Regions from separate parts of the Priestia sp. TSO9 genome, predicted to be linked through region 1. Evidence: riboswitches for the same ligand, from Rfam matches in the RefSeq annotation. Region 1 holds a riboswitch; each other region holds the start of a gene.
What was found. Region 1 has a riboswitch for S-adenosylmethionine ahead of LJC66_RS11225 (Na+/H+ antiporter NhaC family protein). Riboswitches for the same ligand answer to the same signal wherever they lie in the genome.

Region 1 (7,462 bases):
ATCAATTTTATACTTGGAACTGGTATTCTGACATTGCCTCGAACAGCTGCGGAACAAGTGAAAACACCAGATGTGTGGTTAACTGTTATTCTAGGAGGAATAGTCACGATGATAGCAGCGATAATCATGGTGAAGTTAAGCCGGAAATTTCCTGGAAAGACGTTTTATCAATACAGTAAAGAAATTACAGGGAAATGGTTGAGTAAGTTAATTAGCTTACTTATGATAGGTTATTTTTTACTGCTTGGTGGTTTTCACGCCCGTTCATTGGCAGAAGTAACCGGATATCTCTTGCTGGAAGGAACGCCGACGTGGGCTATTATTATGCCATTTATGTGGATAAGCCTCTATTTAATTAGAGGGGGCATTAATCCGATTGCTCGACTGTTTGAAATTATATTCCCTATTACCGTTATTCTTTTTTTACTGGTAGCTTTTATGAGTATGAAAATATTTGAAATAGATAATCTGCGCCCCGTACTTGGATCAGGAGTCCTTCCTGTACTAAAAGGGGTAAAAACAACTGCTCTTGCATTCACGGGTCCTGAAATTATGTTAATCATTTTAGCTTTTATGAAAGAACCTCACAAAGCAGGAAAAGCTGTACTAGTTGGAATTACTATTCCTATATTTATTTATGTGATTACTGTTGTAATGGTGATCGGAGCGTTATCGATTGATGGAGTAGTAATAAGAACATGGCCAACGCTTGATTTAATAAGGAGTTTTGAGCTGACAGGCTTGATTTTTGAACGATTTGATTCCTTGCTGCTAGTTGTATGGATCATGCAGATGTTTGCTTCTTTTACTATTAACCATTACGCCGCTTCATTAGGACTGTCTCAGCTTTTCCAAAAAAACATTCATCCATTTATGTATGGTTTGCTTCCGGTTATATATCTTATTTCCATGATTCCCAAAAATATTAATGATGTATTCAAATTGGGAGATATGATTGGCAATATCGCCTTAGTTCTATTTGGCTTTTTGCCGCTGCTTCTTCTCATTATTTCAAAAGTAAAGCGAGTAAAATATGAAACAAACCTTTAACCATTTCCAGTTCCTATTGGTTTTGTTTTCTGTTTTTTTGCTCTTTCCTCTGGCAGGCTGCTGGAGTAGTCATGAAATTGAAGAGCAAAGTTTTGGAGTGGGTGTAGCCTATGATAAAGGTAAGGAGTCCATAGCTGAAAAAGAATTTGATGAACAAGGAGAAGGGTATACTAAAAAGAACCTGATTACGTCAACTTATCAACTTATCACTCCTCAAGTCGCAAGTTCAACCACTAAACAAGGAGGACCCCAGCAGAAATCTTATGTAAATATCTCGGAAACAGGAGATTCTCCTTTTCAAATGCTTCGTGAATTATCTTTAAGAAGTGACACTCCTTTAACTAGTCCTCATATGAAAGTAATGGTTATCAGTGAGGCCCTTGCACGAGCGTATAGTTTAGAGCAATTAGTGAACCAAACTCTTCGGGACAATGATTTTAGACCTAGTTGCCTTGTGTTTATTAGCAAAGGAAGAGCTAGCGACACGTTAGAATCAAAAACAGCAGGAGAGATCCCGGCTTTTCACCTGTATGGAATGATAGACAATACGTATCGAACAACGCGAATTTTACCGCCCATGCCGCTTATTAAATTAGCAAGCAAGATTCAAACTGGGTCTAGTTTTCTGCTGCAAAATGTATTATCAGCAAATGGAGAAATCAAATTTGCAGGTGCTGGTATAATTAAAGGGAAAACAAGCAAAATGATTGGTTTTTTGAATGAAGAAGAACTAGATGGTTTGGCTTGGATCACAGGCAAAGGAAAAGGCGGCCTAGTAAAAAGCTTTGATAAAAAGACCGGTCAGCTGATTGTATATGAAATAGAGTCTATGAAAAGTCACATTCAACCTCATGTTAAAGGAAATAATATCTCTTTTGATGTACACATTGAATCAGTGGGAAGGCTATCTGAAAGTTGGATGACCTCAGGGAGCTCTTTTAACAATCAATTTTTACAGAACGCGCAAAAAACTTCAGAAAAAAAAGTAAAGAACCTGGTAAAAAACGTACTAGAAAAAATGCAAACAAAATATAAAGTTGATGTTGCAGGTTTCGGAAATCAATTGAGAATTAAGAGGCCCGGAGTATGGATGAGGGTTAAAGACAATTGGGATCAAACATTTAGTGAAGTGCCAATTAATTATGATGTGAAGTTAACGATTAAAGATTATGGAGCATCCGGGTCAAAAAAGTAAGCACCCGACTATAACTTTGTTTATCTTTATGTCAAAAATGAAAAAATCCCCCCAAAGAAATACTCATCACATGCTTCGTACGCAGCCCTCAATAAATAATAAATAATAAATAAGAGCTGCCACTTTTGGACAGCTCTTATTTATTATTCAAAAATATAAGCTAATGCTTGAAGAGCCTGTTCTGGCGTTTCGACTACAACCTGGGCTTTGTTTGACAGTTCTTTAAGCGGATGGTGCAGTTTTTCAGGGCGAACCAAAATTAGCGGTTTATCTAATGCGATGGCTGTCGCCGCATCCATTGCGCTGTTCCACTGCTTGTATTTTTCGCCAAATAAAGCAATAACCACATCAGATTTTTTAAGGAGCACCTGCGTACGTAAATTATTAATTTGAGAAGCAGCCTCATCTTTTAAGACAGCGTTAGGCTGTTTTCCTAAAATTTCTTCTCCAATGTTGTCGGAGCGGTCATGGTCTGTCATGGGACCGACAAAGGTAAGGGGAAGGTTTAATTGTTCTGCTTGGTTTTTAATTTCGTCTCGCCAGTTATCGTGAATTTGCCCGGCAAGGTATACGGTTAAGTTCATTATGTAGAAGTCCTCCTCTAACTAAGATTTGTTTTATTTTATCAAATGTAAGCGGATAATACGAATGATTTGAATGGGCTACTTTTCCAAAAATAAGGTTATAGTAGACAAATAGTTAAAAAAGAGAAACAATAGAAGGCGTATTGCTAATTAAAGAAAGGATGTACATGATGACAGAAACAGTGCTACAAGTAGATCATGTCAGTAAAGTAATTGGGAAGAAAACCATTTTGCATGATGTATCCTTATCGGTTGAGCGCGGTGAGATTTTCGGATTGCTTGGTCCGAACGGTTCTGGAAAAACAACGCTAATTCGTACCGTCGTAGGACTCATTAAAGAAACAGAGGGAACGATTACCGTTAACGGCTTTCCTTTAAAGGAACAGTTTACATCAGCAATGAAATCAATTGGCGCGATTATTGAGAACCCTGAGTTTTATGATTATCTGACGGGCTATCAAAATTTAAAACACTTTGCGAATATGCATGAAGGAATCACATCAGAACGCTTGGATAAAGTGATTGCTTTAGTAAAGCTTGAAAACAGCATTCATGCAAAAGTGAAGACGTATTCTCTTGGGATGAGACAGCGTTTAGGAGTAGCTCAAGCTATTTTACATAAGCCTGCATTGCTTTTACTAGACGAACCAACAAATGGTCTAGACCCAGCGGGAATGAGAGAGTTTCGTACATATTTACAAACGCTTTGCAGGGAAGAAGGAATTTCAATCTTAATCGCGAGCCACTTATTAAAAGAAGTAGAAGCATTATGTGACCGCGTTGGTATCATTCAAGACGGTGAGTTAAAAGCCGTTCAAGATCTATCTCCAAATCGTCAAGATCAAGGAATGCACGTAGAATTTGAAGTGTCTGATGCGCAAAAAGCAGCGGATCTTTTATCACAAGAATTTGAAATAACGATGAGATCAGATATTATCGACGTGGCGATTGTAAAAGAGCAAATTCCAGCTGTAAATAGAAAATTAGTAGATAGCGGTATTTTAGTCTACCGAATTACACCTGTTTATGAGACGCTTGAAGATTCGTTTATGTCCGTTACGGAAGGAGAGCACCATGCTTAAGCTAATTCAAAATGAACATATGAAATGGTTTCACAAAAGAAGTACAAAAATCACGTTTATCACAATCGGCATTTTAACTCTTTGTATGGCTCTTTTAATAAAGAAAGTGTCAAACAGTGCAGGAACGGAAGACAACATTTTGAACTTCCTGTCATTTAGTTCAGGTATGCTCATTCTTGTTCAATTTTTCGCGCTTGCTGTTGGAGGGTCAATGGTTGCAAAAGAGTTTGAAGCAGGTACCATTAAGCTTCTGTTAATTCGTCCGGCTAGACGTTCAACGATTTTAGCATCGAAGTACATAACGCTCATTTTAATTAGCTTGTATTATTTGCTGAGCTATTTGCTTTTTTCGTTTGTATGGGGAGCATTGTTCTTTGGATTTGCCAGTCTAGAAGGAGATGCGCAGCTGCTTAAACATATTACGCTTACCTATGACAGCGCGTATATGGAAACGTTTATGATGATGACGTTCGCATTCATGCTGTCGTCTTTATTTAGAAACAGCGCGCTTGCTTCAAGTCTAGCTATTGTCGTAAGTATCGGGGCTAAAGCGGTAACTGCACTAGTATCAGAGCTAGGTTTATGGTGGGGTAAATTTCTATTATTTGCCAACACGGACTTTCTTCAGTATATGGACGGAATGAAGACGATGTTTGACAGCATGACAATTCCATTTTCAATTTTCATCTTGGTCGCGCATTTTGTCTTCTTTATGGGCGTGGCATGGGCAGCGTTTTTAAAACGTGACGTAGCTAACTGATGTGAGAATTTTCGTACTATACATTTTTCTAAAATAGCATTTGACAATTAAATAAAAAGAGATTACAGTAGTGAAAGACTATTTTTAAAACAACTATAAACTTCTTATCAAGAGAGACGGAGGGACTGGCCCTATGATGTCTCGGCAACTGGCTGTACGCAGTGCGGTGCCAAATCCAGCAGACGATGCTTCGTTTGGAAGATGAGAAGGGTAATCTTATGATACAAATAAGAGACCTCTTCTTATCAATAAGAAGAGGTCTTTTTTATTACGTAAACAAGAGGTGTTAAGAATGGAACAACAAAAAGGAAACGGCTGGGCGCTGTTACCGCTGGGCGTCTTTTTAGTCCTGTTTGTCGGATCAGGAATTATAACGGGAGATTTTTATAAGCTGCCTGTACTAGTAGCCATTATTATTGCAGCCATTGTGGCGCTGGCTATGAACCGCAAAGATTCACTTAATGTAAAAGTGGAACGTTTTGCTAAAGGAGCAGGGCATCCTGATATCATTATTATGGTGCTTATTTTTATTTTAGCAGGTGCTTTCTCTCAAGTTGCTAAAGGCATGGGAGCTGTTGATTCAACTGTAAACTTAGCTCTGTCTGTGCTTCCGCAAAGCTTAGTGGTAGTCGGAATCTTTGTTATTGGCGCATTCATTTCAATTTCGATGGGAACGTCAATGGGAACAATCGCTGCGCTAGGACCTATTGCTGTAGGAATCAGTGAGCAAGCGCATGTATCCATTACATTAGCAATTGCTGCCGTTGTTGGTGGTGCAATGTTTGGAGATAATTTATCCGTAATCTCTGATACGACCATTGCAGCAGTTCGTACGCAAAAAACAAATATGTCAGATAAATTAAAAGTAAACTTTTTTATTGTCCTTCCTGCAGCGATTGTTACGGTAATTTTATTGCTTGTAATGACGCTAGGCAATACGTCATCAGTAGAAATTAAAGATTTTAGCTGGTTTAAAATCTTGCCTTATGTCGGCGTACTCGTTGCTGCCATATTTGGTGCAAACGTATTAAGCATTTTAACCGGAGGAATTGTATTAGCCGGCGTGATTGGATTAGCTGACGGAAGCTACACGCTTTCTTCTCTTGCTAAAACTGTGACAGAAGGTATTGGCGGAATGTCAGAGTTAATTATTTTATCTCTGCTAATCGGCGGAATGGTTGAGCTTATTCGCTATAACGGCGGTATTCAGTTCTTATTGAATTTATTAACACGACGCATTCAAACAAAAAAAGGCGGCGAATTCAGCATCGCTGGACTGGTAAGTTTAACTAATTTAGCGACGGCTAATAACACGATTTCAATTATTACAGCAGGTCCGTTAGCAAAAGAAATCTCTGATAAATATTCAATTGATAATCGTAAATCAGCCAGTCTGCTTGACTTGTTTTCATGCAGCGTTCAAGGGCTGATCCCTTACGGCGCACAAATGCTTCTCGCAGCAGGATTTGCTAAAGTTTCACCGATTGAGATTATTCCATTTACATTTTACCCAATGTTAACAGCGGTTTGCGGGATCATTGCAATTGTAATTGGATTTCCTCGTTTAAATAAAAAGTCAAAGTCATCTAAAGAAGCTGCGTAATATCAAACCCTTAAAAAGAATGTTCTTTTTAAGGGTTTTTTACTGTTTAAAAAAATCAGTCGGCTTTTCATCATCTAACTCCTTCCAAAGCGTCTCGTTCTGTTTAAGTGCATAAGCCGCTCCTCCAATTTCAATTCCGCATAATAAAATGAATAATAAAATACCCATGAAATGACCTCCTTACGTAAATGAATAAAAACACGATGGTAACGGGTTTAGCTTCTTGCTGTTTCACTTTATAATGAGAATAAAGTATGAAACGCGTTTCAGCGCAAGAGAAAAAGGTGAAAACATGACAAATATCCGAGATATCGCAAAAAAAGCTGGTGTATCTGTCTCGACCGTATCACGGGTGCTAAATCATCATCCGTATGTAAAAGAAGAAAAACGCCGGCTGGTAGAGCAGGTTATTCACGAACTTAATTATGAACAAAACATTAATGCCGTTCACTTATCAAAAGGGAAAACAAATATGATTGCCGTCGTCTTGCCTTTTATTAATCATCCGTATTTCAGCTTGCTTTTAGAAGGAGTCGCCTCTCAAGCGTTAGAAAAGCAGTATCAGCTTGTTATTTGTCAGACGAACTATGATGTAAAAAAAGAAGAAGAAGCGCTTCATATGCTGAAAACAAAGCAAGTTGATGGAGTGATTATTTGTTCTAGAGCAAGCAGCTGGAGCACGATTGAATATTATCAGCAGTACGGACCGATAGCCGTGTGCGAAAACGTACAGAATCGTTCTATTCGCTCCGTATACGTTGATCATTATGCAGCTTTTAAGCAGGCGCTCCTGTATTTAAAAGAAAAAGGATATACGGATATTGGCTACTGTATTGGAAGAATGACAGGTACAAATAGCCTGCAGCGGCAACAAGCATACAAAGAATATGTAGAAAGAATAAATCAGCCTTATCATCCGGAATGGGTTTTTCAAGGCTGTTTGAACGTGACAGATGGTGAAAAAGTGGTTGAAAAACTAGTGCAGATGAAAAATCGGCCTCAGGCGCTTTTAGTAACAAACGATCAAGTAGCTATCGGAATAAAAGCTCAGTGCGAACAAGCAGGTATTTCAGTTCCTGGTGGATTAGCTATCATTGGTTTTGATAATCATCCGCTTTCTTCTTATTTACAAATAACAACGATCGAACTTCCTCTTAAAGAAATGGGAGAAACGCTTTTTACATTAGT
Region 2 (7,462 bases), on a different contig from region 1:
TGAATATTTTATGATATCTGGTGAAAATCGTATCATGCAAAAAAACGGCTGTCAATACATAATTAATAAAATTCTGTACGGCGATCTGTAAAGACAGGAATTTGTTTGCGAATTTCTTTTACAAGTTCCAGGTTAACGTCAGCACTTAAAAGTTCTTCGCTATCGCCAGCTTCAGCGATTATTTCTCCCCACGGATCGATGACTAAGGAATGTCCGGCAAATGTGTTATTAGGATCTTGGCCTACACGATTACATGCGATTACGTAGCATTGATTTTCGATTGCACGGCTAATAAGCAGTGCTTTCCAGTGGGCAAGTCTTGGAGCCGGCCACTGAGCGACAACAAACAAGACTTCTGCTCCGCTGCTAGTATGAACCCGAATCCATTCTGGAAAACGAATATCGTAACAAATAACTCCTGCGCATAAAGACTGTTCAAGTGTAAAAAGATTTTTTGCTGTTCCTGCTTCTAAATACAGGTGTTCATCCATTAATTTAAATAAGTGCAGCTTACTGTATTGTGATACTTCACGACCTTTTCGGTCAAAAATATACATCGTATTCGTGACGCCTTGCTCTGTTTTTTTCGCGATCGAACCTGCCACGATATTTACTTCGTTCGTTTTAGCAAACTGAGAGATTAATTGCTTGGCTTGCTGCCCTTCATCATCTGCAATTTCGTCTAGCCGCGTCAAATCATAAGCTGTATCCCATAGCTCAGGAAGCACAAGGATATCAGGGTTTTCTTTCAGGGCTTCCGTCATTTTTTGTTCGATATATTTTCGGTTTTTAGTTGGGTTTCCAAACGCAATATCAAGCTGCAAACACGTAATTTTTACACTCACTTTATCATCCGTCCTTTTTTTAGTAGTTGAAAAAAATGACTTTACAAGTTGAGTATTACAATATATTATTTGTGACTAGAATTTCAAGAATTTTTTGAGAAGGTGTGCGATGATGAAACAATTTGAGCAATCGGAACTATTAAAAAGTTTACCAAAACAATTTTTTGCATCACTTGTAGGCAAGGTAGGAAAAGTAATGGCCCAAGGGCACGACGTTATTAACTTAGGGCAGGGAAATCCTGATCAGCCTACTCCTTCACATATTGTAGAAACACTGCAAAAAGCAAGTGCTAATCCTATGCATCATAAATATTCTCCATTTCGGGGGCACCAGTTTTTAAAAGAGGCCGTTGCGACTTTTTATAAACGAGAATATGGCGTTGATGTGGATCCTGAAAAAGAAGTAGCTATTTTATTTGGCGGAAAGGGTGGACTTGTTGAAATCCCGCAGTGCTTATTAAACCCTGGAGATACGGTGCTGGTTCCGGATCCTGGGTATCCTGATTACTGGTCTGGAGTAGAGCTTGCAAAAGCAAAGATGGAAGTGATGCCGCTCACGGCTGAAAATCATTTTCTACCCGTATACGAAGAGGTAAGTGAACGTGCTAAAGAACAGGCAAAGCTCATGTTTTTAAACTATCCCAATAATCCTACCGGTGCAGTGGCAACGGCAGAATTTTTTGAAGACACCGTGGCGTTTGCTGCCAAGCACGATATTTGTGTGGTACACGACTTTGCCTACGGAGCAATTGGATTTGATGGTAAAAAGCCAATCAGCTTTTTACAGACTCCTGGTGCAAAAGAGACGGGAATTGAAATTTATACTCTTTCTAAAACGTATAACATGGCGGGATGGCGAGTTGGATTTGCTGTAGGAAATGAAAGTGTTGTAGAAGCTATTAATCTTCTTCAAGATCATATGTATGTCAGCCTCTTTGGGGCGGTTCAAGAGGCAGCCGCCGCAGCTCTGTTGGAGTCTCAACAATGTGTAAATGATTTAGTTAAGCGCTATGAATCTAGACGCAATACCTTTATTCAAGGGCTTCGAGAAATTGGTTGGGATGTTACATCTCCAGCGGGCTCCTTTTTTGCATGGCTAAAAGTTCCTGAAGGATATACTTCTGAACAGTTTTCAGATTTACTTCTTGAAAAAGCTCACGTTGTAGTGGCGCCTGGAGTAGGCTTTGGAACATATGGTGAAGGCTATGTGCGCGTAGGACTGCTGACGGATGAAGAGCGCATGAGAGAAGCTGTATCTCGAATAAAAAAATTAGATTTATTTTAAAAACGCATTGACAATCCTTTTTGAGTTGGCTTAATATGTAAGAAGTTAACGAGATTAATAACCGATAAATCCTAGCGGTATTTTTTATTTAGTATATAATCTATGAATTTAATTTAAATAAATAGCAACTTTCTTATTAAGAGTAGGTGGAGGGACTAGCCCGATGAAGCCCGGCAACCGACTTAACGCATGTTAAGCACGGTGCTAATTCTTGCAGCAGCAGCTGAGAGATAAGAAGAGCAACGAAAGCCTCTTCTTAATCACAGAAGAGGTTTTTTTATTAACGATATTAAACAGCAAGGGAGTTTTTAGCATAATGAGTGAAATCGTTGCAAGCTACTTACTACACGATAATAAAGGAAATTTTCATAAAAAAGCGGAAGGAATTGCTTTAGGACTAACCGTCGGCTCATGGACAGATCTGCCGCTTTTAGATCAACAGCAGCTTCAAAAGCATAAAGGGCGCGTCGTTTCCGTAACTGAGCTTCAAGATTGCGAACGTGTAAACGGATATTTAGGCGGAGAAATTAAGCAGGCAATTGTCAAAATTGCGTATCCAACTGCCAACTTTTCAAAAGATTTACCGGCTATTCTAGTTACGGTTTTCGGAAAACTATCACTTGATGGAAAAGTGAAATTATTAGACTTGGATTTTCCTGATGAATTATTAGCTCAATTCCCAGGCCCGCGCTTTGGAATAGAAGGTATCCGAGAGAAACTAAGCGTTTATGACCGTCCGCTTGTGATGAGTATTTTTAAAGGCGTGATTGGAAGAGATATGACGTACTTAACAACTCAGCTGCGTGAGCAAGCGCTTGGCGGAGTGGATTTGGTTAAAGACGACGAGATTTTGTTTGATAGTGAACGAACACCTTTTGAAGCTCGCGTTACAGAAGGGAAAAAAGTACTGAATGAAGTATACGAAAAAACGGGACACCGCACGCTGTATGCTGTTAATTTAACGGGTCGAACGTTTGAATTAAAAGAAAAAGCGAGAAAAGCAGCTGAGCTAGGAGCCGATGCTCTTTTATTCAATGTATTTGCTTACGGGTTAGACGTACTGCAGGCACTTCGAGAAGACGATGAAATTAACTTGCCGATTATGGCACACCCAGCTGTTAGCGGAGCGCTTACGCCATCAGAGTTTTACGGTTTTTCAAATTCATTACTGCTTGGAAAGCTATTGCGTTTAGCCGGAGCGGATTTCTCTCTGTTTCCATCACCATACGGAAGCGTAGCGCTTTCTCTTGAAGATACGACAGGCATTGCCTACGAATTAACGCGTCCTGTATACAAATATAAGCAGTCTTTCCCGGTTCCTTCAGCAGGAATTCATCCTGGAATGGTACCGCAGCTTGTGAAGGACTTTGGAATCGACAGCATTATTAATGCAGGAGGCGGAGTTCACGGTCATCCAGACGGAGCTATCGGAGGAGGAAAAGCATTCCGTACGGCGATAGATGCAGTACTCTCTCATCAAACATTAGCCGAAAAAGCTGAAGAATCAAAAGAGTTGCAAAAAGCTTTGCAACTATGGGGAACAGTAGAGGTGAAAGCATGACATCGTTAAAAATCTTTTGTGACTTTGATGGAACAATTACAAATAGCGATAACATTATTGCTATTATGAAACAATTTGCTCCTCCGGAGTGGGAAAGTATTAAAGACGACGTGTTGGCACAGCGTGTCTCCATTCAAGAAGGAGTAGGGCAAATGTTTGCCTTGCTCCCCGTGGAATTAAAAGAAGATATTATTTCTTATATTTTAGAGACGTCTGCTATTCGAGATGGATTTGATGATTTTATTGCCTATACAAAAGAGCACCATATTCCGCTTTATATTGTAAGCGGAGGAATTGACTTTTTTGTAAAACCACTTTTGGGAAATCGAGTTGCAGAGGAAATGCTCTACTGCAACGGATCTGATTTTTCCGGTGAGCATATTTCCATTACGTGGCCTCATACATGTGATAAACAGTGTACAAATGACTGCGGCTGCTGTAAGCCAACGATTATTCGCCATCTTTCAGATGAAAGAGATCATACGGTTGTTATTGGCGATTCCATTACGGATTTGCAGGCTGCCAAATTAGCTGATACGGTCATTGCACGTGACTTTTTAATCAAAAAATGTGAAGAGCTATCTCTACCGTATCGTCCTTTTTCTACTTTTTATGATGTGATTCGCCATTTACAAGAATTAACAGAAGAGGTGAAAGCATGAGTATTATGGCTCAGCAGCGATTACACGAGCTTGCGGATATAAAAGATGAGCTGGCAGAGCGCGATTGGTTCTTTGGTACAAGCGGAAACTTAGCAATTAAAGTGGACCAAAACCCGACAACTTTCTTTGTATCAGCAAGTGGAAAAGACAAACGAAAACGTACAAATGAAGATTTTTTATTAGTTGATCAATACGGAAAGCCTGCAGAAGACACGCATTTAAAGCCTTCTGCTGAAACGCTTCTGCACGTTAAGATTTACAATTTAACGAATGCTGGGTGCAGCCTTCATGTACATACAATCGACAACAACGTGATCTCTGAACTGTACGGAGATGAAGGCGTTATTTCATTCAAAGGTCAAGAAATTATTAAGGCGCTAGGTATTTGGGAAGAAGATGCGGAAATTACTGTTCCGATTATTCCGAATTACGCAGATATTCCGACACTAGCAGAAGAGTTTTCTCATCATATAAAAGGCGATCAAGGCGCGATTTTGATTCGTAACCACGGGATTACGGTATGGGGGAAAAATGCATTTGAAACAAAAAAAGCGCTAGAAGCCTATGAATTTCTATTTAGCTACCACGTCAAATTACTGTCACTTAAAGGCATTAAGCCAAAGGTGCATTTATAAAAGGAGGAAACAACAATGGCGCACATTCGCTTACATGTAAACAATAAAAGAATTGAAACTCAAGAGGAAGTATCAGCTTTTCTGGCAAACAATGAAGTTATTTATGAAAACTGGGACATTACAAAACTTCCAGAAAATCTTCGTGAAAAATATGATTTAACTGATGAAGAAAAAACAGAAATTTTAAACGCTTTTGGTGAGGATATTAAAGATATTTCTGAACGCCGCGGCTATAAAGCTCAAGATGTTATCTCGTTATCGGAATCTACACCAAATATTGATGAATTGTTAAAAAACTTTCAGCGCAAGCATATTCACACAGATGACGAAGTTCGCTTTATTGTAAGCGGTCATGGAATCTTTGTTATCCAAGGAAAAGACGGCGAATTTTTTGATGTTGAATTAGAGCCGGGCGATTTAATTTCAGTACCAGAAAATATTCTTCATTACTTTACACTAATGGAAGATCGTAAAGTAGTCGCTGTCCGAATTTTCGTGACAACTGAAGGATGGGTACCTATTTACGCATAACAATTACTTGTAAAGCATAGGTCATCATCACCCCGCTTTTACATCTAAAAGCGGGGTATTCTTTGGATTATTATAAAACTAACTATTTTTATATGAATAATAAGTTTAATGGGAGGAACATCATGAAAAAGAGTGAAAAAATGCTGTGGCCACTTACTTTGCTCGTGCTTCTAGTCTTTGCGCTGGCTGCCTGCACGAAAGAACAGCCAAGTCTAAACGAGAAAGCACAGGCAGCTCCAGCGCAGCAAGCGGCTTCTGCTAAACCTGTACAGCAAGAAGGAAAAAAGGTTACGAAAGATACAAAAATTGCGCTTATTTCTGAATTTACGTCAGGCACTCACGCTGCTCAGTACATAACAGGTGTGACAAAAGCGGCTAAAAAAGCAGGGGTACAGCTATCCGTTTCTGATTCAAACAATGATCAATCCAAAATGGCTGCTTATTTAGACACGGCTATTAACCAAAATGTTGACGGTATTATGATTGACCACGGCCGGGCTGAAACTCTTGAACCTGGCGTGAAACGTGCGATTGCAAAAGGAATTCCCGTTATTGCAACAGACGTAGAATTAAAAGTAGAAGGCGTTACAACAATTGACCAAGACGATTATATGCTTGCGCTGCAGGGTCTAAAACAAATGATGCAGGACATTAATGGAAAAGGAAACATTGTATATGCGTTTGTTGGAGGCTTTGCGCCGATGGAAAAGCGCGACAGTATTTATAAAATTATGATGAATCGCTACCCAGATGTAAAACAAATTGCTACGTTTGGAAGCGCAACGGACAACACCTCATTAGACACACAAAATAAGATGGCAGCTGTGTTGAAGCAGTATCCAAATAAAGGAGACATTGCGGCCGTTTGGGCACCTTGGGACGAATTTGCAAAAGGAGTAACAAGAGCGATTAAAGAAGCGGGACGAGACGAGATTAAAGTGTACGGAGTAGACTTATCTGATGAAGATCTGCAAATGATGCAGGCAAAAAACAGTCCGTGGAAAGCGTCAGCTGCTGTAAACCCAGCTTCAGTAGGAGAAAAGCAGGTTGATTTGCTTCTTAAAAAGATTTCTGGTCAAGAGATCCCTCGTTATTATTCCTTTGATCCGGTTTTAGTCAAACAAACAGATTTGCCTAATCAAACGATTAATATGGATCAGCTTAGTCAGTACGTAAAAGAATGGGGCAATAAAGAATAGAAATGGAGGGACAGATATGACGAACGAGCTTTCAATGAAGAACATTACAAAAAACTTTGGTTCTTTTCAAGCGCTGAACAAAGTTGATTTTACTGTTCAAAAAGGGGAAATCCATGCTTTATTGGGAGCCAATGGTGCCGGTAAAAGTACGCTGATGAAAATATTGTGCGGAGCTTACGATGAGTACGAAGGAAAAATATTCAAAAACGGAGAAGAGATCTCCATTTCTTCTCCTAAAGAAGCTAAGCGCCACGGCATCGGTATTGTACATCAAGAAGTAGATGTAGCGCTGATTCCTTCGCTGTCAGTAGCTGAAAACATTGTGTTAGACGTGCAGACTTCTAATAAAAGTAAGACATTTGTAAACTGGAAATCTATTTATAAGAAAGCGGAAGAAGCTCTTTCTTTACTTGGCTCTTCTCTATCCGTTAAAAAAAATGTCGTTGACCTAACTCTATCAGAAAAACAGCAGGTGCTTATTGCACGTGCAATTGTACAGAATGTTGATTATTTAATTTTGGATGAACCAACGGCACCTCTTAGTGTGGAAGAGACGAAACAATTGTTTTCTGTGATGAGAGAGCTGAAGAAAAGCGGAGTAGGCATTATTTACATTTCACATCGCCTTCAAGAAGTGGTGGATATTTGCGACCGTTTAACCGTTTTAAAAGACGGACGCTATGTAGCTACAAAAGAAACTTCACATACATCGATTGAAGACGTGATTACGCTCATGTTAGGAAC
Region 3 (7,462 bases), on a different contig from region 1:
AGTGTCCCAATTCCGGTGATTAATAGAGAAAACAGAAGACCAAGTCCATCCACATAGGCATCAAAGTTAATGCCCAGACTAGGTATCCATTTCATTGAATGTAGATATGTTTCCCCCTTAGAAACACCACTGATATATTGTGTGAAATAAATGAACAACACAAGTGGAAGAGGTAAAACGAACCACCCTGTATGAATACGTTGGAATTTCCTATACAGAAGGGGGACAAAAAAAGCTAATAAAAAAGGCGATAAAATCACCAAGTGCAACCACGACAAAAGACAAACCTCCTTGTGATATTCAATTCTGTAACCGATTATATAATAATTTAATTATGCATGCATCCATGCTATTTCTTAGTATCAGCGGATTTTTCAAACCTTATTAAATAAATAGAAACTCGTCACAAAATCCATAAAAAAAACATAAAAAAATTTTTTGAACGTATAAAAATCACTCGAAATTGTCACTCTAAGAGTGAGGTGATGGAAATGTATAGGAAACAAATAGCCATCAGTTTTCTCATTTTTACCGCATTATGTATGAGCGGATTTGTGCTGAATAACCACTTGGAAATGAAAGAAGAAAACAGGATGCTACTCACTTCTAAAAACCAAGCTGAAAATTCCATATCAATAGACTCTTCCCTTTTAAAAGCCTCTTATAAACCGAGACAATATGTGAAAATAGGTGAAATGAACTATATTACACCCCACCCGATAAGCAAATAAAAAACGATTGAAGATCACTCTTTAGTCGTTTTTTATTTGCTTATTATTTGCGTAATCGTGCATGAATTACGTCCTGTAATCAAAGAACATTAGTTGACTTCACAACTGAATTTATCGTTAAATAAAAGGGTACATACAATGATTGCAGTTTCAACAAACTATAATGATTGTGTCAAATTGTAAGTGGATTCACTTGAATTCAGCTAGCAGTTTCGATAAAGTGAAAAATAAAGATATTTTAATGGAGGAACAGACTATGACACATGTTCGTTTTGATTATTCAAACGCGTTATCATTTTTTGGTGAACATGAACTTACATACTTACGTGATGCCGTGAAAGTAGCTCACCATTCAATTCATGAGAAAACAGGTGCTGGAAATGACTTTTTAGGATGGGTCGACCTTCCTACGGAGTATGACAAAGAAGAATTTGCACGCATTCAAAAAAGTGCAGAAAAAATTAAATCTGATTCAGACATATTAATTGTTATCGGTATTGGAGGATCTTACTTAGGTGCTCGTGCTGCTATTGAAATGCTTCAGCATTCATTCTATAACACATTATCAAAAGAACAGCGTAAAACTCCGCAAGTTATTTTTGCTGGTAACAACATCAGCTCAACATACATGAAAGACTTAATGGATGTTTTAAAAGATAAAGATTTCTCTATTAATGTTATTTCAAAATCTGGTACAACAACAGAACCGGCGATTGCTTTCCGTATCTTCCGTAAATTATTAGAAGAGAAATATGGCAAAGAAGAAGCACGCAAGCGTATTTATGCAACAACAGATAAAGCGCGCGGCGCATTAAAAACATTAGCGGACGAAGAAGGCTATGAAACATTTGTTATTCCAGATGATGTAGGCGGCCGTTATTCAGTATTAACTGCGGTTGGCTTATTACCAATTGCCGCTGCGGGTCTTGATATCGAACAAATGATGAAAGGGGCAGCTGATGCTCAAGAAGCATTCTCATCATCAGAGCTAGAAGAGAACCCAGCTTATCAATATGCTGTAGCTCGTAATGTGCTTTATAATAAAGGAAAAACAATTGAAATGTTGATTAACTATGAGCCAGCTCTTCAATACTTTGCTGAGTGGTGGAAACAGTTATTTGGCGAAAGTGAAGGAAAAGACCAAAAAGGTATCTACCCTTCATCTGCTAACTTCTCAACGGATCTTCATTCTTTAGGTCAATATGTACAAGAAGGTCGTCGTGATATTTTTGAAACAATTGTACAAGTTCAAGATTCTCGTCATGAGCTCACAATTGAAGAAGATGCAGCGGACTTAGATGGATTAAATTACTTAGCTGGTGAAACAGTTGACTTTGTAAATAAAAAAGCGTTCCAAGGTACAATGCTTGCTCACACAGATGGAGGCGTTCCAAACTTAGTTGTGAACATTCCTGCGCTAGATGAGTATACGTTCGGATATGTTGTATATTTCTTCGAAAAAGCATGTGCAATCAGCGGCTATTTATTAGGCGTAAACCCATTCGATCAGCCGGGAGTAGAAGCATACAAAGTAAATATGTTTGCTCTTCTTGGAAAACCTGGTTTTGAAGAGAAAAAAGCAGAATTAGAAAAGCGTTTGAAATAAATAAAAAGTTCACCTTCTTGTTAGAAGGTGAACTTTTTTGCTTTTGAGATAAAGGATAAAACGCTGGAAAAAGGACATGTTAAAACAGAGGAGGGATAACATGATTGAATTATCTTCAAGATTAGAGGGAACATTATTCAAGCTTTACGAATTAGAAAAAACGCTTAAGCCGCTTGGGTATAACATTGGAGGGAATTGGGATTATGACCATGGTTCATTCGACTATAAGATGAATGATGAAGTCGGCTATCAGTTTTTACGTATCCCGTTTACAGCTACGAACGGAGAACTGGATTCTAAAGGAACAACCGTACAGATTGGCACGCCATTTTTACTTTCACATAAATATCAAATTGGTCTAGATGACGATGTTCACAATGGAAATGTGAGTGCTTCATTTAATCAGTTTGCAGAACCCCAAGACGCAGACGCTTCATTTCCAGAAAAGTATATCAGCTTAGGAGAAGAGCTAATTAGAGAGGCAGAAGATGCGCTGCTTCAGTAATTGAAGGAACTATTCTTTTTTTAAACTCTCTAATTTTTTCACAAAAATATGTTCGTACATGACTTGACTAATCAACTCATTTGTTTTAATCATTTCATTCACACCCAAATTTTGTGCATTTTGAATATGCTTTTTTGTTAACAGTTCAACGATGCTGTAAATAGAAGGATTCAATCCTTGCAGAGCGACTAACGTAACAATCGTATTCATGTCTGCATATTCTTCTGTCTTATGCTGATCGGCAGTAATCAGCACTTTTTTTGCGTACCGAGCGTTGGCAAGTTCTAATACTTCATAATGAGAAGGACTTCCTTTAATAAAATGAACGCGATCACAAATCATGGGATTTTTAGTCAGAGAGTCGTCGATAAGAACAATGTCTTCTTTATGAAATGCGTCGCGATAAGACTCTAACACGAGTTTGGCGCGCTCATTCCACCCAACAACGATGAAGTGATCTTTTCCATAAAATTTTAAATTCCCTTCCAAATAAGCGCTCTCAGCGGAAACAGCAATTTTAGAAAGCGTAACAAAATAAGTGGTAATAAATCCTGTTCCGATCAGGACTAAAATAATTGCAGCTAACCTTCCAATCGTAGTGGTCGGAGCAAAATCACCGTACCCTATAGTAGAGATTGTAATAATAACCCACCAAATTCCTTCAAATACATTCCCAAACGTTTGCGGCTCTAGGAAATGTATAAGCATGCCAAAAAGTAGAACAAGGCAGCCGATAATAAAAAGAAGCCGCACTAAAATAGAACGACGGAAAAGTCGAAATAATAGCCATTCCATCATAAAAAAACCTCCAGTAATTAGTCATAGCCACAGTATGACCATTTTTCACTGAAGGTATAAGATATCTTTATCTTTTTACTTCGTAATATTCAATCCATTCTTTGTCTGGACCGTAGAAAAATAAGTATCTTGCTCCATTTGGCAAAGTTACAATGTTTTCTTCCACAAATGAAACGCCTGCTGATTTTAAACGCTCAAACTCCTCTTCAATTCCGTCTACCGCCAGCGCAAAATGATGAACTTTACCTTCGTTAGGTAAGCTTGAGTTATACCCTTGAATTAACTCTACGATTACATTGCCTTCTAAACCTAGAAAAGCTAGCTTCAAAGACGGATCGGTATGTGGTAGTGTTTCGATGAGCTCTAATCCCACTTTTTGCGTATAGAACTCAATAGATTCTTCTATATCCTTTACTTGAACGCCTACATGTTCAAATTTTAAAATTGTCATATGCATCACCCGTATCTATAGTATGTAAAAACTATGAAATATATTAAAGAGAAAGGATATAGAAGTCAAGATAGGGCTGCTTATCAGGAAAGGGCTCTTAAATCATATTTTTGCTGGAGTGAATAGGGTAGAGGCTTCCATCAAGAGCAAACGAAATTTTGCCTGTTTCTTCAGATACAACTAAAATTAGTGCATCCGATTTTTCCGACATTCCAATGGCTGCACGGTGACGTGTTCCCAATTTTTTGGTCGTTGAAATAATAGACGAGAGAGGTAAAACATTAGCAGCTGAGATAAGCTGATTATTTCTAATTAGGACGGCTCCGTCATGTAAGGGGGTCCCTGGGTAGAACAGTGTCTCAACTAGCGTAGCGCTGACAGGAGCTTGAATAGGCATTCCCTTTTGAATAAGAGGGTCTACATTTTGTTCCCGTTCAATGACAATTAAAGCGCCGTGACGTTTCTCAGAAAGGTTATGAATAGCTAAGGACAGAGCAGCATATTCAAATGTATAAGGCGATAGATAATGACGCAAGTAATAAGAGGCGGCCGTAGCTTGAACATCTTGAAATAACCTCCTCATCTCCTCAAAATCACATAGGATACAATGATCACTCGTATCTAAATGTTTGATTAAATTAGAGGCTTCAGTTGAAATTTGCTGTAAATATGTTCGTACATTATTTTTAATTGTATCGTCTAATTGAAAGGATTGTCTCTCCATCTTATATAGCTCCTATCTGTCAGTCAGTGTTATCTGTAATGTGTGCTAATGTGGGTGAATTATCCGTAAAGCTTATAAATCCCTTATTAATTTTATAGAGAGGTGTTGTGTTTTATTTAGGAAGAGAATATAAAAAGTTGAGGGAAAAGAAAGCGTTTTATAAACTGATATGTTCACATTTGGTTTAAATTTACATATGTTGTTTTAAATAAAAGTATAGATATTTCTGTGAATTTAAAGTATAGTTTTCTTATCGGATATATGATTTTTAATGTTGACAAATATTCTAAATATGCTAAAATTTTTAAAAAATGCTTATCAAGAGTGGTGGAGGGATCTGGCCCGCTGAACCCCGGCAACCTGCTTAGCAAGGTGCTAATTCCAGCAAAGTGTGTATCATTTTGAAAGATAAGGTGAAAATTTATTGCCTACCCAGTCTTTCAATATGGAAGACTTTTTATTTTGATATAGCGCAAGCGATAATTTAAGGAGGGACATCAATGACTGTAACCCCCGACTTAAAACAAATCTTTGAGCACGTCGAAGCAAAGTAAGAATTAAATAGTTTCGCTGACTAGACACACTAGAGGCGGTTTTATCCAATTCTAGTGGGTAAAACCGTCTTTTTTTATTGGATAACGCGGATAACTGAGAATTGGAGTGAAGAAAATGGCAGACTTATATACGTACGAAAACTGGAGTGATACATTTCCAGAGTTCGACAGTGAAGATGAAACAAAAGGAGCCCTTTCAGCATTGCAGTGGGCGTATGATACCTACGGAGATTCAATTATTTACGCATCAAGCTTTGGTATTGAAGGGATCGTGTTAATTGATTTAATTTCAAAAGTGAAAAAAGATGCTGAAATTGTCTTTTTAGATACGGGCGTTCATTTTAAAGAAACATATGAAGTGATTGATGCAATTAAAGAACGCTTTCCTGATTTGCGTATTCATATAAAAAAACCGGATTTAACTCTTGCAGAACAAGCTGAGAAACATGGAGATGAGCTTTGGAAGAGTCAGCCTAACCTATGCTGTCAAATTCGAAAAATCATCCCGTTAAGGGAATCACTTGCTCCTTATGATGCGTGGATTTCTGGTTTGAGACGCGAGCAGTCTGAATCTCGTGCCAACACGAATTATTTTAATAAAGATGAGAAATTCAAGAAAGTTAAAGTCTGCCCGTTAATTCATTGGTCTTGGAAAGAAGTTTGGCGCTATGTGTATAAGCATGAGTTACCATATAACAAACTTCATGATCAAGGCTACCCAAGCATCGGCTGTGAGCCTTGTACCGCACCTGCCTACAACGTAGACGATTTACGTTCAGGAAGATGGGCAGGTACACAAAAAGTTGAATGCGGATTACACGAATCTTAAATACGAAAGAGCTGAATAAATGATGCTTTTATATGTTGCCTTTATCATTGCGCTTTTTTTTGCAATGAATATTGGGGCAAGCGGTGCAGCAGCAGCTATGGGCGTTTCATACGGCTCCGGTGCGATTAAAAAGCGAAGAGTAGCCTTGTTCATCTGTGCTGTAGGTATTGTGCTCGGAGCCATTATCGGAGGCGGCGAGGTGGTAAAAACCATCAGTTCAGGTATCATACCTGAAAAATTGCTGTCAGTAGAATTAGTTATTATCATTCTGGCTGCTGCAACGCTGTCACTCTTTTTCGCGAATTTAATTGGTATCCCTCTATCAACAAGTGAAGTAACGGTTGGTTCAGTTGTTGGAGTAGGAGTAGCTTATCAATCTCTGTATGTGGAAAAACTTTTAGTTGTCATGTCTTTTTGGATTATTGTTCCGCTGGTTTCATTTGTCATTGCTTTTTTGATTGGAAAAGTGATAAAACGCAGAGCGCATAAAAAAGAAGCAGAGGGAAAGTGGAAAAGAGTTTTAACGATTTTAGTTATAGCCACGGGATTCTTTGAAGCCTTCTCAGCTGGAATGAATAACGTGGCAAATGCTGTCGGTCCTCTAGTAGGAGCTGGATTAATGGATGCCACAACGGGTGTCATAGCAGGAGGATTGGCTGTGGCGCTCGGAGCTCTTTTACTAGGAGGCCGAGTTATTGAAACAAACGGGAAAAAAATTACTCGCTATTCTGTAGGAGAAGGGTGCATTATCTCGGGTACTGGTGCTTCTCTTGTTACAGCAGCTTCACTTTTTGGTTTGCCAGTACCGCTTACACAGGTCACTACGTCTTCTATTATTGGAATAGGAGCAGCGAAAACGGGATTCACGAAAGAACAGCGTGAAGTGGTCATTCAAATGTTAAAGGTTTGGGTGGTATCCCCCGTATTTTCACTCGTAATCTCATATGTTCTTGTGAAATTAGTACTTGAAAGCGACTTATATTCATTTGTGGTGTTAGCTAGCGGCTGCATTGCCACAGCAGGTGTTCTAAGCTTAGCTAGAGCGACTAGAAGAAAAAGAGCAAACTTGCAGTCGGAAAAAGAAAAAATGACTGCGTGATTCAAGTGCTTTTTATTATATTGTGTTAATTATTTAAGGAGGATTTTACAAAATGACAACAATTCAAGCACACGGTGGAGAATTAATTAATTTATATCAACCAACATATGACTACACGTCACTAACAAAAGAAATCGAAGTAGATAACATGGCTCTAAGTGATTT
Region 4 (7,462 bases), on a different contig from region 1:
ATGAGGAAAAATTAGAAAAGTTTATATTTAATCTTAATACGTGGACAAATACGGAATTCGAACAGAATATTGAGAAGTATCTGAACGTCGACCGCTACTTATCTTGGTTAGTCGGTATTATTTGTATGCAGAATTACGACGGTTTTGTCCATAACTATGCCCTCTATCTAAATCATGAAAGCGGGCGCTTTGAACTAATTCCATGGGATTATGATGCAACTTGGGGAAGAGATGTAAATGGAAAAGTAATGGAAGGAGACTATGTCCGCGCACAAGGATTTAATACGCTTACAGCTCGCTTACTGGCGGTGAACAGCATTAAAAAGCGATATATTCAAAAAATGAACAATGTTCTAAATAATCAATTTACAATAGAATACATGAAACCAATCATTTATCAACTGCATGAGTATATTGCTCCTTATGTATTAAAAGATCCTTACGTAAAAGATAACTTGGAGCAATTTTATAAAGAACCCGAATTTATGCTGTCTTTTATAAAAGAACGAACAGCGTATATTGAAAATAACCTTTTGACTCTTTAAAAAGAGATAGATTTATAGGAAATTTATAGGCAACAGTGGATTTTGTTAATAATAGGCAAATGCAGGAAATCAATAGCTGTACATGATACGTATATATACAGTATGAATGACCAATAAGGATAACTAATAAGGAGGAAAAACAATGAGTAACTATTACTATGGCCAAGAACAAGGGCAAAATCAAAATCCGCGCCAAAAATCAAGCGAAAAACGCAGCCAAAATATACAAATGCCTGATAAAGGCTATTCTTCTCACTTCAAACCCCTAAAAGGAAGAGTGGTGACCGTTTATCGTGGAGGACCTGAATCTAAAACAGGTTATTTGGTTGACGTGCAATCAGATTATTTAATCTTAGCAGTGGAAAGCAACAATAACAATAATAACAATAATGGTGAAAATGACAACCAAAACAATCAAAACAACCAAAATAATAATCAACAAGAATATACACTTGTATATTATCACTTAGCGCATGTAAAAAGTATCACTGAAGATACTATGTCAAATTCGGCACAAACGTTTACTGGAATTAGCGCAGAATTAGAATTATATCGAGGGAAAACTTTTGCTACAACTTTATCATTGATGAAAACTAAATATGTGCAGGTTAACCAAGGTGGACCGGAGAAAAAAGCAGGTCAGCTTCTTGATGTCTTAGGTTCATTTGAATCTGCTTATATAGTACTACTCACAGAAGACGACGGTGTCATCTATATTAATACTGAACACGTTAAGAGTGTGAGTGAATATCAAAACAACGATGGAGATCAAACTAATCAATCTGCAAATGAACTCTTAGTGAGCCAAGAACCAGAATATATGAAATCCAAAAGCTTTAACGATCTTTTTGCCCACCTTTCTCATAAATGGGTATCAATCAATAATGGAGGACCTGAAGCTGTAGAGGGCGTGTTAGTACAAAGCCGAAATGGTACATTTACACTTGTGCAGAATAATCAAGTATTACGCTTACAGCCAAGACACGTTAAAACCATTTGTGTAGGAGCAAAAGGGGCTTTTAAACAAAACGATAACAATCAAAATAATGAAGAAACAGAAGAAAATGGAGAGACTGAAGCTGCAAAGTCTACAGAAGAACGTACAGGAAGCCGTACGGGAGAACGTACAGGTGGACGTACAGGACGCCGCACGGGTGGACGCACAGACGATCGTTCTCGAGGACGCCGCACGGGTTCACGCTCTTCAACACCGGCTGAGAAAGTTATTAAAACGAAAAATTATCGTTGGAAAGCATGATGAAATGGAACATAAAAGGTGCTTATAAAGCACCTTTTCTATCATATGGGAAAAAGGAGGAGAATGAGAATGAGTATGAATCATTATATCAATAAAATTGTGGAGTTAGATATTTCAGGTAAAACGACATTTGTTGGCAGACTTATTGATCTTGGATTAGATATTATGGTTTTGTATAATGGACATGATTATTTGTATATTCCTCTTTTACACATGCATGGTTTGCGGGAAGTATCTGAAGAAGACTATACGGTTTTACGTGAAATAGAAGAGAACTTAATAGAAGAAAGTCAGCGAATTTCTTACCGTAATATTTTACAGCAGGCAAAAGGGAAATTTATTGAAATTTATGTAACGGGAGGGAAATCATTGCATGGCTATATTACAAGCGTGCTGAATGATTATCTCGTGTTTTATTCTCCAGTGTATAAAAATGTCTTTGTTTCTCTGCATCATTTGAAATGGCTTACCCCTTACAGCAATGAGTTAACCCCTTATTCTTTAAGTGACAAAGAGCTCCCAGTAAGACCTGCCTCTGCACCTTTTGTCAGAAACTTTGAAGAGCAGCTTAAAAAATATGAAAATCAGCTGGTCGTATTAGATTTAGGGGATCAATCAGAAAAAATTGGCGTACTTAAAGAAGTTTCTAATAATATTGTTGAACTAATTACGGCAAATGGAGAAAGTATGTATTGGAAGTTAGCTCACGTGAAATCTGTGCACTTGCCTTAGAAAAAGAGACCTCGCTTTCGTCTCTTTTTTTATGTGCTTATCAGGACAAGTATATTGAATAAACAAATGAGATGATTTAAATTTTTTAGAAAATTATGTTGACAATAAAGAAAATCTTTATTAAAGTTATTAACAACAAACGTTAACCACCAACAATTATATAGAACTCTTATCAAGAGTGGCGGAGGGACTGGCCCTGCGATGCCCGGCAACCATCAAATGAAACATTCATTTGAACGGTGCTAATTCCTGTGGAACATCAGTATTGTTCTAACAGATGAGAGAAATCGTGTATAAACGAACACTCTTCCATCTGTGAAGAGTGTTTTTTATTTTGAGTTAAGGAGAGAAATAGATGAAAATTGAAACTTTATTAGTTCGTTCAGGAGTAGGTCGTGACCCTTCAACAGGTTCTATTACAACACCCATTTACCAAGCATCAACATTTGCTCATCCTGCTTTAGGGCAAAGTACAGGATTTGACTATGCACGTACGGCAAACCCTACTCGTACAGCATTGGAAGAAGCAATTGCTGCTTTGGAAAAAGGAGAAGTAGGAGTAGCATTCGCTTCAGGAATGGCGGGTGTAATGGCAGTTTTAGCACTATTTAAAAACGGAGATCATTTAATTGTATCAGAGGATTTATACGGAGGAACGTACCGATTACTAAATGAAATCTTTTCAGAGCAAGGAATTACTGTTTCGTACGTCAACACAGCCCATCTCGAACAAGTAAAAGATGCGCTTCGTTCTAATACAAAAGCTTTATTTATTGAAACACCTACGAATCCAATGATGCACGTGACTGATTTGCCAGAAGCAATTGCGTTAGCTAAACAGCATGATTTGCTTACTATCGTTGACAATACCTTCATGTCGCCTTATTATCAGCGTCCTTTAGAGCTTGGAGCAGATATTGTGATACATAGCGCAAGCAAATACATTGGGGGTCATAATGATGTAGTTGCTGGTCTTGTAGTGGCTCGATGTAGTAGCTTAGGAGAGAAAATTCGTTTTTATCAAAATGCAGCGGGGGCAATCTTAGGTCCACAGGACAGCTGGTTGTTATTACGCGGTGTTAAAACGCTAGCGCTTCGTATGGAAAAGCATAATGAAAACGCACTGAAAATTGCAAATTGGCTTACTGCTCATGATCTCGTGGAAAAAGTGTATTACCCTGGTCTTGAAACACATCCAGGCTATGAAATCATGAAGAAACAAGCAACTGGATTTGGAGGCATGATTTCTTTTGCTGTCTCACACCCTGATATCGTGTCAGTACTTTTAGAAAATGTCAAAGTTATTACATTTGCAGAAAGCTTAGGAGGCGTGGAAAGTTTAATGACATTCCCAGCTCGTCAAACACATGCTGATATTCCGGAGGAAATTCGAAATCGTGTCGGAGTAACAAACTGTTTACTGCGATTATCAGTTGGAATTGAGCACGCAGATGATTTAATTAAAGATTTGAAGGAGGCATTTGATGCATACCAACAATAATAAACATAGATTTGGAACGAACTTAATTCATGCAAATACAGGAATTGACGGTCATTTTGGAGCGGTTAACGTACCTATTTATCAGGTATCTACATTTAACCAAGAAGATGAGACGAACAACGGCCGCTATGACTATTCTCGTTCAGGGAATCCAACTCGTGAGGCTTTAGAAAACACCATTGCTCAGCTAGAAAATGGATACGCTGGTTTTGCTTTTTCATCAGGTATGGCTGCTATCTCATCGGTGTTATCTATTTTTGAATCAGGGGATGAAATTTTAGTTTCACATGATACGTACGGCGGGACATATCGTGTATTAACACGATTATTTTCAAAGTTTGGTATCAAAACAACTTTTGTTGATACAACGAAGGTTGAGAAAGTAGAAGAAGCTATCACAAAAGATACGAAGGCCATTTATATCGAAAGCCCTTCAAATCCATTTTTACAGGTAACGGATATTAAAGCAGTAGCAAGTTTGGCGAAGGAGCGCAATCTCCTTACAATTGTGGATAACACGTTTTTAACACCTTATCTACAGCAGCCGATTGACCTTGGTGTAAACATTGTGATTCATAGTGCTACAAAATACATCAGCGGCCACAGTGACGTCATTGGCGGTTTAGTTGTAGTAAGCGATGAAAAGCTAGCAGAAGAAGTAAAGTTTGTACAAAATGCTTTTGGTGCTATCTTGGGACCGCAGGATTGTTTTTTACTGCTTCGAGGAATTAAGACATTAAAAGTTCGTTTAGATCAGCAGTTAAAAACAGCGCTACAGTTTGCAAAATGGCTTGAAGAACAATCTCTAGTGAGCCGTGTATACTACCCGGGCTTAAAAAGTCATCCAGACCACAAACTGATTTCAGAACAAGCAAATGGATACGGAGCTATGATTTCTTTCCAAGTACAGGATGAAAAAGTAGCACGACATATTTTACAAGGAGTCAAATTAGCTTCAATTGGCGTTAGTCTAGGTGCAGTTGAATCCATTCTAACGCATCCTGCAACAATGTCTCATGCAAGTATCCCAAAAGAAGTACGTGAAGAAAAAGGAATTACTGATTCACTCCTTCGCCTTTCAGTAGGGTTAGAGGAATTTGAGGATTTGAAGCAAGACTTTAACGCTGTTTTTCAAAGCTTAGAAGAAAAAGCGTTAATTAAATAAAGAAAAGAGACTGGGACAAAAGTATTCTAGTTAAAGTTAAACAAGAACTATTAATCAAAATTACTGATTAATAGTTCTTGTTTTTTGTTGTTACGGTGAACGTAGGTTTCATCTATTTCGTTGCTTCTAGCGGTTGATTGGAGGGCAAGGCGTAGACTCCTGCGGGAAAAACGGAAGGGATGAGACCACGCAGTAGCACAAGCGACGAGGAGGCTCATAGGCAGCCCGCGGAAAGCGAAGCCTTGCACGGAAATCAACCGCGGTGTCACAAGCGGTTCAGCTCCTTTATCCCATTTGTTCGTCTTTACACTGGATTGATATCCGTTATACACAGCTATCTAAAAGGTTTGTGTATAGGGACGCAAGCGCAACTTTTTCATCAGAGGAAAGACTGCTGTTTAGAATTCTTTTTATGCCAAGGTGATATTTTACATACGGTGTTTGCCGGACGCGTGGATGAGTCATTTCATCTTTTAAATCTTTCATAATGGCTTCGTGAAGCTGATCTTCACTTGTCATGGCTTGTTTAGAAGCGAACGAACGGTTCAACCATAGGGTTTGATAAGCTGCTAGTAAATGTTCAGAAGTCATTGTGCAAAGAGCTCCTTTAGATTAGTTTCTTCATTATAATAATCTATAGTTTACCACAAGTATTAATACGTGTACGTAACTTTTACAGAAGCAGATACAATCAAGGACTGAGCTTGAATAGGGGGAGAGGCTGCTAATAACTTAGGCGAGGAGCCAGATGACTGATAGACAGGTCCTTCTTCGATTAAAATAGGAATTTGGTTAATAGGGAGCTGCAGCGTGTTGGCAATGGTAAAGGCCTTTTCTTTAGCGTTAAGCAAAGCTTTGCTTATCGCTTCTTGTTCATATTTATCATCATTTGTAACGTGGAATTGAAGATCTTGCGCTACGTTGGCTCCGCTTGAAAACGTAGCGTTATAAACATCGCCAGCTTGTTTTACATCTTGTACTCTTACTCTAAATAAGTGCTGTACTTCGTATCCTATAAGAATCGATTTTCCATCGCTGTAATCATATTTAGGATTTATAGTGAACGAAGCTGTTTCAATTTGCTGGTCATTGATTCCAAGTTTTTTTATCTCTTGCAGCAGAGTATTTGAAACAGCTGAATTTTCTTTTAAGGCTTCTTGAACATCTCGGTTTTCCGTGCGCGTTCCAATCGTCATGGAAATTTCATTTGGAATGGCTGAAGCACTTCCTTCACCAGTTACTTTAATTTCTCTATTTTGTGTATCTACGCGCAGTTGCTGTGTAGGTTCATAAGGGAAATAAGAATGTTGCATACCAAAAACCTCCTTTATTGATCTTTAGTATATATATGATAAGAAAAGGAGATTAAAAACAAAAAGAGATTGAGACATAACTAAATCAAACGCTAGAAGCACCTACATACATGAAATCTACATTCACCATACCAATAAAAAAATCCGAACGAATTTGATTCTTCATCAAGAATCAAATTCGTTCGGATCTTCCTTCAACTAACGTACTTTTCTTCAGCTTCTTTTTGTTTATTTCGATTCTTTAATTAATATTTCTTTCATTTCAATGAATTGATTTTGAACATCGTTTGACGGTTTCTTTGTTAGTAAACTTACAATAACAACAGCTAATAAGCTTAAAAAGAACCCAGGAATCATTTCGTAAAGGGCATCTTTCAATGGAGTATTTACCCAAATTAATACTGTAGCAGCACCTACAATCATCCCTGCAAGTGCTCCCCATCGAGTCATACGCTTCCAGTAAAGACTTAGTAAAATAGCAGGACCAAAAGCTGAACCAAATCCAGCCCAAGCATATCCAACCAGCCCTAAAATCGTATCACTAGGTTTTAAAGAAAGCAAAATGCCAATAATTGCAACACCTAAAACCGCAGCTCTTCCAACCGTCACAAGCTCTTTGTCAGAGGCCTTGCGTCGGAAAAATGTTTTATAAAAGTCTTCTGTAACAGAGCTTGCCGTTACAAGCAGCTGAGAAGAAATGGTACTCATAATTGCCGCTAGTAAAGCTGCATATAAGAATCCAGTAATTAACGGATTGAAGAGTATATCCGCAAATTTAATAAAAATAGTTTCAGGATCTGCTAGTTTCATACCTGTTTTTTCTACATATGCAATCCCAACAAGTCCTGTCAGCATAGCACCAATAATAGAAATAATCATCCAGCTCATTCCAATACGACGGGCGGGTTTTAACTCCTTAACAGAAGAGATAGCCATAAAGCGAACGAT

Region 2: it holds a riboswitch for S-adenosylmethionine, as region 1 does, so the genes downstream of both, mtnW (2,3-diketo-5-methylthiopentyl-1-phosphate enolase) here and LJC66_RS11225 (Na+/H+ antiporter NhaC family protein) in region 1, are expected to answer to the same signal.
Region 3: it holds a riboswitch for S-adenosylmethionine, as region 1 does, so the genes downstream of both, LJC66_RS24920 (phosphoadenylyl-sulfate reductase) here and LJC66_RS11225 (Na+/H+ antiporter NhaC family protein) in region 1, are expected to answer to the same signal.
Region 4: it holds a riboswitch for S-adenosylmethionine, as region 1 does, so the genes downstream of both, LJC66_RS06775 (trans-sulfuration enzyme family protein) here and LJC66_RS11225 (Na+/H+ antiporter NhaC family protein) in region 1, are expected to answer to the same signal.

Annotation. Positions count from the first base shown of each region.
Region 1 is NZ_JAJEKD010000013.1:584,572-592,033, forward strand. Features, by position in the region: gene LJC66_RS11200 (spore germination protein) at 1-1,050, shown strand, start outside; gene LJC66_RS11205 (Ger(x)C family spore germination protein) at 1,034-2,245, shown strand; gene LJC66_RS11210 (YtoQ family protein) at 2,389-2,829, opposite strand; gene LJC66_RS11215 (ABC transporter ATP-binding protein) at 3,000-3,911, shown strand; gene LJC66_RS11220 (ABC transporter permease) at 3,904-4,671, shown strand; SAM riboswitch class I at 4,773-4,879, shown strand; gene LJC66_RS11225 (Na+/H+ antiporter NhaC family protein) at 4,964-6,274, shown strand; gene LJC66_RS27725 (hypothetical protein) at 6,314-6,442, opposite strand; gene LJC66_RS11230 (LacI family DNA-binding transcriptional regulator) at 6,567-7,462, shown strand, end outside.
Region 2 is NZ_JAJEKD010000009.1:635,081-642,542, forward strand. Features, by position in the region: gene LJC66_RS05945 (carbon-nitrogen family hydrolase) at 63-845, opposite strand; gene LJC66_RS05950 (pyridoxal phosphate-dependent aminotransferase) at 958-2,130, shown strand; SAM riboswitch class I at 2,261-2,367, shown strand; gene mtnW (2,3-diketo-5-methylthiopentyl-1-phosphate enolase) at 2,447-3,691, shown strand; gene LJC66_RS05960 (2-hydroxy-3-keto-5-methylthiopentenyl-1-phosphate phosphatase) at 3,688-4,353, shown strand; gene LJC66_RS05965 (methylthioribulose 1-phosphate dehydratase) at 4,350-4,988, shown strand; gene LJC66_RS05970 (1,2-dihydroxy-3-keto-5-methylthiopentene dioxygenase) at 5,004-5,519, shown strand; gene LJC66_RS05975 (sugar ABC transporter substrate-binding protein) at 5,642-6,718, shown strand; gene LJC66_RS05980 (sugar ABC transporter ATP-binding protein) at 6,735-7,462, shown strand, end outside.
Region 3 is NZ_JAJEKD010000016.1:7,295-14,756, reverse strand. Features, by position in the region: gene LJC66_RS24950 (Na+/H+ antiporter subunit A) at 1-278, opposite strand, end outside; gene LJC66_RS24945 (glucose-6-phosphate isomerase) at 988-2,337, shown strand; gene LJC66_RS24940 (YugN-like family protein) at 2,438-2,842, shown strand; gene LJC66_RS24935 (potassium channel family protein) at 2,852-3,640, opposite strand; gene LJC66_RS24930 (VOC family protein) at 3,708-4,091, opposite strand; gene cdaS (sporulation-specific diadenylate cyclase CdaS) at 4,189-4,815, opposite strand; SAM riboswitch class I at 5,128-5,230, shown strand; gene LJC66_RS24920 (phosphoadenylyl-sulfate reductase) at 5,485-6,198, shown strand; gene LJC66_RS24915 (sulfate permease) at 6,218-7,297, shown strand; gene sat (sulfate adenylyltransferase) at 7,350-7,462, shown strand, end outside.
Region 4 is NZ_JAJEKD010000009.1:793,902-801,363, forward strand. Features, by position in the region: gene LJC66_RS06760 (CotH kinase family protein) at 1-545, shown strand, start outside; gene LJC66_RS06765 (spore coat protein) at 775-1,803, shown strand; gene LJC66_RS06770 (hypothetical protein) at 1,873-2,535, shown strand; SAM riboswitch class I at 2,702-2,819, shown strand; gene LJC66_RS06775 (trans-sulfuration enzyme family protein) at 2,891-4,036, shown strand; gene LJC66_RS06780 (trans-sulfuration enzyme family protein) at 4,020-5,201, shown strand; gene LJC66_RS06785 (hypothetical protein) at 5,526-5,792, opposite strand; gene LJC66_RS06790 (SIMPL domain-containing protein) at 5,855-6,514, opposite strand; gene putP (sodium/proline symporter PutP) at 6,743-7,462, opposite strand, start outside.